Regions from separate parts of the Hydrogenophaga bisanensis genome, predicted to be linked through region 3. Evidence: predicted binding sites of a transcription regulator. Region 3 holds the regulator's gene; each other region holds the start of a gene.
What was found. The regulator FNR, encoded in region 3, switches genes on or off when oxygen is low (the NO sensors DNR and NnrR bind a similar motif). The targets are predictions, from matches to a motif close to TTGATNNNNATCAA.

Region 1 (2,197 bases), on a different contig from region 3:
TCCCGGCGGCCTCCAGTCGTTGAGCCAGCGCCTGCCACTGAGGCAGCAGCAGCACCAGACCGAAGTGCGGCATGGGCACCATGTGGTCACCCACCTTGCCGGTGCGAGCGGTCTTGAAGGGCTCGCCCAGATGCAGCGAGATCTGGTGGCTGAAAAAATCGAAGTCCACCCAGGTGTCGGTGCTGCGGCCCTCGGTGCAGCCCAGCACGCCGCCATAGAAGCGGCGGGCTTCGTCCAGGTCGGTCACGTGGAAGGCCAGGTGAAACAGGCTGCGGGCGGGCAGGGTGGCCATGTCGGTGGTCGATGTGCTCATCGGGCCAGCATATCAAAGCGGTGCCGGCCCTGTCTCGCACAGACACAAAAAAGCCCGCCGGGGGGCGGGCTGTGAAACGACGGGAAGCGTGGCGACTCAACGCTGGGTCGGGTCGGCGGCTGTCTGGTCGTACTTGAGGAAATACTGTCGGGCCATGGCCACGAGTTGTGCATCGGTCGGGTGGTCGGCGCTGACCACGTCCACGATGGCCTTGTCGACGGCGTGGGCGTGGTGCTTGCAATAGTCCCGGAACTCGATCTTGGCGTTGGCCGGCCCGGTCACCAGAATCTCGGCGACGCCTTGCAGCGATTGCACGATCTGCGCAAAGAAATCCTTGTCGGCGCCGACGTGCCCGTGCTTGGGGGTGTGCTGGTGGCGTGCCTTGACGCGCTGCGACTCGACATGCTCCTTGTCGAACATCAGCACATGGGCCTGGGTGTGGTCCAGCCAGACGACGGCGTGGAATGTGGTCATTCGGGGTTCTCCTTCGGTCAAAAAACGGGTTGATTCGAAAAACTACATGCTGGGTGTGCTGACGCCACCGTGGGCCTTTTCGGCTTTTTCCTGGCAGGCCACGCAGCGCATGGCGGTCGGGTTGGCGTGCAGCCGGGCGGTTCCGATGTCGATGCCACAGTCGGTGCATTGACCGAAGCTGCCATCGGCAATCCGTTTGAGCGCCTCATCGATGGCCACCAGCTCGGCTGACTCGCGCTCTTCCAGCGCGAAGGTCAGGTCCCGCTCGGCATCGGCGGCTGCCCAGTCGTCGCTGGCGTTCTCGCGCGCTTCGGCCGCCGATTCAGCGCGACCGACGCGACCGCCGCGCTGGGCCCGCAACTGCGCCAGCAGATCGGTGCGCATCTGGGTCAGCTGCAGCTTGAAGGTGTCGGAAATGTCCTGGCTCATGGTTGCTCCTGTGGGTTCTGGTTGGTCTCTGTCTTCATGTGTATCTTGAACCTGGCCGCGCCCGGGTGTGTTGACACATGTCAAGCAAGCCCATGTCGGCAGGGAATCCCCCGAGGAATCGCCGCAGGATCGGACCAGAATTCCACCGAGAATCCGGACATCGCTTTTTCCCGAAGTACACCGGAGACCGTGCATGAATACCGTCGACTACAGCCGATACCAGACCCTGGAGATCACCCGCCGAGGCCCCGCCGTGGATGGCGTCCCGTCGGTGCTCGACATCCGCATGAAGGCCGATGGTCCCGGCGGCAACGGCAAGCTGCCCACGGCTGGCCATGAGGGCCACTGGGAGCTGTCGGAGATCTGGCGCGACGTGGGCCGTGACGACAGCGTGCGGTGTGCGGTGCTTCGCGGCAGCGGCATGGGCTTCTCCGGGGGCGGAGACCTGGCCCTGGTGCAGGACATGGCCACCGACTTCGAGGTGCGCACCCGCGTCTGGAAGGAAGCCCGCGATCTCGTCTACAACGTGATCAACTGCGACAAGCCCATCGTCAGCGCCATGCACGGTCCCGCTGTGGGCGCGGGTCTGGTGGCTGGCCTGCTGGCCGATATCTCGATTGCCGCCAGGAGCGCCAAGATCGTGGACGGTCACACACGCCTGGGTGTGGCGGCGGGCGATCACGCCGCCATCGTCTGGCCGCTGCTGTGCGGCATGGCCAAGGCCAAGTACTACCTGATGCTGTGCGACCCCATCAGCGGTGAGGAGGCTGAGCGCATTGGTCTGGTCTCGCTGGCGGTCGAGGACGACGCCCTGCTGGACAAGGCCTATGAAGTGGCCGACCGTCTGGCCAGTGGCAGCCAGACAGCGATCCGCTGGACCAAGTACTCGCTCAACAACTGGCTGCGCCAGGCCGGCCCGGCATTCGATACCTCGCTGGCCCTGGAATTCATGGGATTTGCCGGCCCCGATGTGCGCGAAGG
Region 2 (2,197 bases), on a different contig from region 3:
AAGGCGCGGTGGGCGGCGCCCACGCCGGCTACCGGATCTACCGCTGCAAGGACGGCCGCGTGGCCATCGCCGCGCTGGAGCCACATTTCGCGGCGGCGCTGTGCGAGGTCGCTGGCGTATCCATGAAAGGAGTGGCTACGATGTTTCAACCCGCCACCCATGAGGCCATCGCGGCCTTCCTGGCGGGACAGACACGCCAGCAGCTGGACCGGATCGCGACCGCACACGACATTCCGCTGCACACGCTGGCTTGAACCATCCGGTCCAGCGTCCTGCGACGGCTTGCCACATGTCGGTGGCAAGCCCGATCAGCGGCTCAGTCGTCGCTGCCAAAGAGGCGCGCGAAGAAGCCCTTCTTTTTCTTCAGGTGCAGTTCGCGGATCAGCTCTTCCTTGATCTGCGCCTTCATGTCGACCTCACCCTGGCCCACGTTCTTGAGGTAAACCTTGACGGCGTCGGAATAGCTGCGATCGTCGTTTCGGATGTGGTTGAACAGCCAGCGTGAGAGCATGGCATGCAGCTCGGCGGCCACGTCCTCTCCCGCCTCAAAGCGCAAGCGGTAGTCCCCGACCTTGCGCGTAAACAGCTCGTGCACTTTCTTGTGCGGGCCGGCAAACATGTAGCCGGCGTCGGCCATGAGGGACTCCTCAAACGCAAAATGCGAGAGGGTGTAATCGACCATCTCGTCAATCACGGCCCCCACCGCAGCCCGGTCGTGGTGGTCGCGTGCGTCATGCAGCTGGTTGATGTATTCGACGATGCGCTTGTGCTGGCCGTCGATTTCACGGATGCCGGTTTCCAGGTCCGGTGTCCAGTTGAGATATGCCATGGTATCGGTCCCCTGACGGATGGCAGGGGCCACCCGAACAAGTGACGGATTGTGAGAGAAATCCCTGATCGCATCAGGGAAATCTGCCGTCTTCATGACATAACTCAATGGGATGGATGCGCGATGAGTACCTTATAGGTAACAAAGACAGAACCACCCGTCCCTTGTTGACCAGCGTCAGCACCGATTGCCGACGCCGACCCCGTGACTCAACGGGCACGCCCCTTGATGCCACTGCGGGGGGGCAAGCCGGTGTGCTGGGTCAGGATCTGACCCTTGACCGGTGCCTTCTTGCCTGTCGATGCCGCCGACCGGGTTGACGATGAGGCCTTGGTCGACCCCGCGCCGCCTGGCGTCGAGTTCTTGCGCCGCGCACTCTGGTAACTGCCGTCGGTGACGGGCTGGAAGGTCGGGATCAGGTGATGCTTGCCGTTGCCGATCAGGTCGGCCCGGCCCATGGCCTTGAGGGCATCGCGCAGCAGCGGCCAGTTGTTGGGGTCGTGGTAGCGCAGGAAGGCCTTGTGCAAACGGCGGCGTTTCTCACCGCGCACGATGTCCACGCGCTCAGCCCGGTCGTCGCGATGGATGCCACGCAGCGGGTTGAGGTTGGTGTGGTACATGGCCGTGGCGGTGGCCATGGGGCTGGGGTAGAAGGTTTGCACCTGGTCGGCGCGAAAGCCGTTCTTCTTGAGCCACAGCGCGAGATTCATCATGTCCTCGTCGCTGGTGCCGGGGTGCGCCGCGATGAAGTACGGGATGAGGAACTGCTTCTTGCCGGCCTCTTCGCTGTACTTCTCGAACATGGTCTTGAAGCGGTCGTAGCTGCCGATGCCGGGCTTCATCATCTTCGACAGCGGCCCGTTCTCGGTGTGCTCGGGCGCGATCTTCAGGTAGCCACCCACATGGTGCTGCACCAGTTCCTTGACGTACTCGGGGCTCTGCACCGCCAGGTCGTAGCGCAACCCGGAACCGATCAGGATCTTCTTGATGCCCTTGAGCGCTCGCGCCCGGCGATAGATCTTGATGAGCGGGTCATGGTTGGTGGTCAGGTTCTGGCAGATGCCCGGGTAGACGCAGCTGGGCTTGCGACAGGCGGCTTCGATCTCAGGGCTGCGGCAGCCCAGGCGGTACATGTTGGCGGTCGGGCCGCCCAGATCGGAAATCACACCGGTGAAGCCCTGCACCTTGTCACGGATCTCCTCGACCTCCTTGATGATCGACTCTTCGGATCGACTCTGGATGATGCGGCCTTCGTGCTCGGTGATGGAACAGAAGGTGCAGCCGCCGAAGCACCCGCGCATGATGTTCACCGAGAAGCGGATCATCTCCCACGCGGGAATCTTGGTCGCGCCGTCGTGGCGACCATGC
Region 3 (2,197 bases):
TGAAATTGCGGCGCAACATGGTCATGAGGTCTTCCAGCTCGGGGTCCGAGAGGAAGGTGGGTGTGCCGCCCCCCAGGTGAAGCTGGGACACGGCATGGCCCTTGCCGAAGTGCTGGACCTGAAGCTCGACCTCGCGGCTGAGATAGCGAAGGTACTCGGCCGCCCGCTCGTGGTGCTTGGTGATCACCTTGTTGCAGGCGCAGTAATAGCACACAGACTCGCAGAACGGAATGTGCACGTAAATCGACAGCGGCAGCGCCATGGACCCGGCCGCACGCTGTTCCAGTGCCTGGATGTAGTCGCTTTCAACAAACGCCTCCACGAACCGATCAGCGGTGGGATAGGAGGTGTAACGGGGACCGGGCACATCGAACCGCTTGAGCAGTTCGTCTGAAATGGCATGACTCACGGAAGATTCTCCAAACTTGTCTGGAACTGTGCACGAACGCATGCCTGCGCCCCTTGATCTTCATCAAGCGCCTGGCGACTACTGGGGAAACCACCGTCATCAAATCCGCGCCAGCACTGTGTTTCTCGACACCCGACAATCCTTTGGGTTAAGCTTGCGCGCGAAATACTCGCAAAAAGCATGGACATCCAAAGCATCAAAGTCGCCTGTTCGAGTTGCAACCTGCGGGAGTTGTGTCTGCCGATGGGCCTCAACGCGGACGAAATCGACAAGCTCGACAGCGTCATCAGCACACGCCGGCGGATCAAACGCGGGACGTCACTGTTCAACACCGGGGACAAATTCACCTCGCTGTACGCGGTCCGTTCAGGGTTCTTCAAGACCTGCATCACCACGGCAGATGGCCGGGATCAGGTGACCGGCTTCCAGATGACGGGCGAGATCATCGGCCTGGATGGCATCGTCAACGATCGGCACTCCTGTGATGCGATCGCGCTGGAGGATGCCGAAGTCTGTGTAATGCCTTTTGATCAGGTGGAGGAACTCTCCCGCGAGTTCACCACGCTCCAGCACCACGTGCACAAGATCATGAGCCGAGAGATCGTCCGCGATCATTCGGTGATGCTGCTGCTGGGCAGCATGCGGGCGGAAGAGCGTCTGGCGGCCTTCCTGCTGAACCTGGTGCAGCGCCTGCACGCGCGCGGGTTCTCCCAGTCGGAACTCATCCTGCGCATGACCCGCGAGGAGATTGGCAGCTATCTGGGCATGAAGCTGGAGACAGTCAGTCGCACCTTCTCCAAGTTCGTGGAGGAAGGCATCATCGAGGTGAAGCAGCGCTACGTGCACATCAAGGACACGGACGCCCTGCGAAAGATTGTCAACCCTCAGCCCTGCCGCTGAGTCGAGGGTTTGCCGAGGCGCAAGCAACGCGCCCCGGTATCAGTCAGTTGCAACCGTTGCGGGCGCAGTCCCTGGGTCGTTCGTCGGGCGGCACGGGACAGCGGTTGACCTCAAACGGGGACATCGCAAGCATGGTGGTGAGTGTGCTGGACGCCATGGCAAACACCCAGAAGACAAAGAACGCCAAGGTGTACACCGCCTGACGGGACATGGCCACCGGCTCGCCGAACCAGTGGAGATCACCCGGGTCGACCACCGCGAACACCAGCATTTCCATCACACCAGCGACCAGAAAAGCTGGCCAGGCAATCCACATCCATCTTTGGGCTTTTCCCATCGTCTGCTCTCCTGACTGACTGGTGAACGGATCCCCGGCATTCATACGGTGTGCGCCCAAGTCTGGGCGCACGAACCGTCACTTGCCCGCAGGCACCACCGGCGACGCGGCGTGGTTGCGCGCCTGATGGGCGGGCTGCATCCGGATGAGCGCCTCTTCCCGCGCCTTGCCTTCCAGATCCTTGGCGGCCGCCAGGTCCCGCTCGTACACGACCTTGTCCAGCACGGGGTCGGGGTTGCGCACCGCCAGGATGACCGTGGCAATGCCCGCCACGACCACCAGCAGCGGACCGCCGACGACCAGCCACATGTGCGGGACACGCCACCACGCGGTCGGCACGGGATGGCGGCTTGACGGAGCAGAATCTGACGACATGACGTGGTCCATGGAGTACCTTGGGAAGATCAGTTTAGCGGGGAACCAGAAACACGGCCTTTTCGACCACCTCGTCCACCGAGTCGCCGGTGGAGCGGATGGTGAACCGGATGGGGTGTGAGCCCGGTGATGCCGCATTCGGCGGAATCTGGACCGCCATGGGAGCGGAGCGAACC
Region 4 (2,197 bases), on a different contig from region 3:
GCACTGCGGCATTGATGGCACCCGCCGATGTGCCACAGACGATCGGAAAAGGATTTCCGGCGCCCTGACCATGCTGGCGGGCGAGATCGGCAATGGCGGCGAGCACACCCACCTGGTAGGCCGCACGCGCACCACCACCACTCAAGACGAGACCAACCCGCTCTTTCATGGGGCGATATTAGGGCAGCTAGGTGCCGCCAAACCCCGGTACAACACCGGGGAAGCCCGCCAATTCCCAAGGCCGCAGCGACTGCGGCGCCAGGATGGTCAGCGCAGCCCCAAGCCCCGTCGCAATTCCTTGAGTAACAGCAGGACCTGATTGGAGCCGTGCTGGAAGGACGTGCGAAGCAGGCGGTCAGCTTCCTCCCTGCGACCGGCCTGCGCCTCCCGCAGCACTTGCGCCGCCTGGTGGTGAAAGTACTTGTGCTTGGACACCAGCAGGGTGAATGCTGGGTACTTGCCCAACCGATCCCGACCGGGTCCGTGCAGCCACTTGCCCAGGTCGCAGCGATCGTCCAGACAGACCAGTTCAGGATCGAGGTTCTCACACGAAGTGCCATCAAGCACCTGCTCCAGGAGCAGCTTCCACCGCTCATGGGCAGCAATCGCCTGATGGATGTCCAGTTCGGCCATCACGGCCGACTTGGTTCTGGTGTCAAGAACGGGCTGATCGCCGGCATCGTCCGGCGCCATCAGCTCACTGACAGTGAAGTCTTCGTCCCGCTTGAACCAACGACTGAAAAAACCCATCGACACGTCTCCTTCTGAAGCAGGGCGAAGACACCTTGAACGCCCACATTTTCATAATGCGCCGAAATGCACATCTTGGGACACGCGGCCATTGACCGTCATCAAAAACCGGACGCAGAAAGCAGGTGGCGTGGGCTGCCGTCCACACTCAGGCGTGACGGGCGCGCACAAACGCCACGGCGGCCAGTACCGCGACCACCTGCGCCTCGTTGCATTGCTCCGCCGTCACGCGCGGGCTGTCGGGATAGACCTCGGTGGTGGTGGTCAGTGGGGCGCCGGTGATGCCAGCGCAAAGGCCCAGGGCCTTGAGCGGATAGCGGATCACGCCACGGTCGACGGCTGGCGACCCGATGATCTCGCCCTTGTCGTTGGCAGGCGCAATGTGGGTCACCCGTTCGACCGCGGCAATGATGGCGCGCTGGAATACCGGTTGCGGGTTCTCGGTGTCGTCCACCAGATAGAAGCCGTCCGGAATGCTGCCGGGTTCAAAGGGCTTGCCGTCACGCGCTGCCAGTGCTGGCCGGAACTCGGTTTCGTCGGTGTCGGTGGTTTCGTGCAGGTCAATGTGTGCAGCGAACTGACCCAGCCAGGGACGGACCAACCGCATCAGGGCGGCGGCTTCCTGCGACGGGCTGGGCTCGCGAAACGACCGGTTGGGATCCACCGCGTCATGGTTCCAACGGTGGATGCGCTCGTAGGCCCAAGGACTCACGCAGGGCGCCACCAGCAGATTCACCTGTCCTTGCAGGTCGGCGGCGTGGCGCTCCAGCAGGCGCAAGGCGCCGTGGACACCGCTGGTTTCGTAGCCGTGCACCCCACCGGTGACCAGAACCACCGGCCGGCCTTCCTGCCAATCGCGACTGCGCGCCGCGACCAGCGGATAGCGCTCCTGGCCGTACACCACCTCCCCGTACGGCTGCAGATCAACACGGTCGCGCAGGCCTTCCAGCGGCACCAGCACATCCTGGGCGTAGCTGCGATGGCGCTGCTGACGGGCTCGCCATTGGCTGATCTCCTCTGGGCCCCAGGCCAGACCGGGCTGGCCGATGGGGTAGTGATGGGTTGGCGTATTCATGGCTTGCCATTATCAACAGGCACCGGCCGTGGCATCATCAAAAGACCGGTCCTTCAGGAGAGCCACCATGCCGTCCCGCCGCGCCCGCCCGGCCAAACCGCAAGAAGCCTCTGCATCTGCGTTCGAGCAGGCCATCCTGCCCCTGTTTGCCCACGTGCCATCGTCGAGCGAGCCCCGCAGCGAAACGCCCTTGGATGACGCGAGGAAGAAAGCCAATGCCGCCGCCGCCAAAGCCGCGGTCGCGGCCGGTGCCCTGGCCTTGCCCCCAGGACCGGCGGGATGGCTCACGATCCTGCCCGAGATGGTCGGGGTGTGGCGACTGCAACGGCAACTGGTGGCCGACATCGCGGCCATCTACGGCAAGCAATCCAC

Region 1: ACFQNJ_RS11545 (TraR/DksA family transcriptional regulator) is a predicted target of FNR. The motif match lies at 1,287-1,300, and genes of this name have one in related genera.
Region 2: ACFQNJ_RS08435 (bacteriohemerythrin) is a predicted target of FNR. The motif match lies at 997-1,010, and genes of this name have one in related genera.
Region 4: ACFQNJ_RS06865 (CZB domain-containing protein) is a predicted target of FNR. The motif match lies at 842-855, and genes of this name have one in related genera.

The regions. Positions count from the first base shown of each region.
Region 1 covers NZ_JBHTBX010000007.1:48,522-50,718, reverse strand. Annotated here, with positions in the region: gene ACFQNJ_RS11555 (VOC family protein) at 1-313, opposite strand, end outside; gene ACFQNJ_RS11550 (hypothetical protein) at 410-787, opposite strand; gene ACFQNJ_RS11545 (TraR/DksA family transcriptional regulator) at 830-1,216, opposite strand; gene ACFQNJ_RS11540 (enoyl-CoA hydratase/isomerase family protein) at 1,410-2,197, shown strand, end outside.
Region 2 covers NZ_JBHTBX010000004.1:308,186-310,382, reverse strand. Annotated here, with positions in the region: gene ACFQNJ_RS08440 (CoA transferase) at 1-254, shown strand, start outside; gene ACFQNJ_RS08435 (bacteriohemerythrin) at 317-829, opposite strand; gene ACFQNJ_RS08430 (YgiQ family radical SAM protein) at 1,039-2,197, opposite strand, start outside.
Region 3 covers NZ_JBHTBX010000001.1:180,026-182,222, forward strand. Annotated here, with positions in the region: gene hemN (oxygen-independent coproporphyrinogen III oxidase) at 1-409, opposite strand, end outside; gene fnr (fumarate/nitrate reduction transcriptional regulator Fnr) at 590-1,309, shown strand; gene ACFQNJ_RS00895 (hypothetical protein) at 1,353-1,646, opposite strand; gene ACFQNJ_RS00900 (FixH family protein) at 1,725-2,021, opposite strand; gene ccoG (cytochrome c oxidase accessory protein CcoG) at 2,056-2,197, opposite strand, start outside.
Region 4 covers NZ_JBHTBX010000003.1:323,743-325,939, forward strand. Annotated here, with positions in the region: gene ACFQNJ_RS06860 (patatin-like phospholipase family protein) at 1-169, opposite strand, end outside; gene ACFQNJ_RS06865 (CZB domain-containing protein) at 268-750, opposite strand; gene ACFQNJ_RS06870 (M14 family metallopeptidase) at 899-1,825, opposite strand; gene ACFQNJ_RS06875 (hypothetical protein) at 1,893-2,197, shown strand, end outside.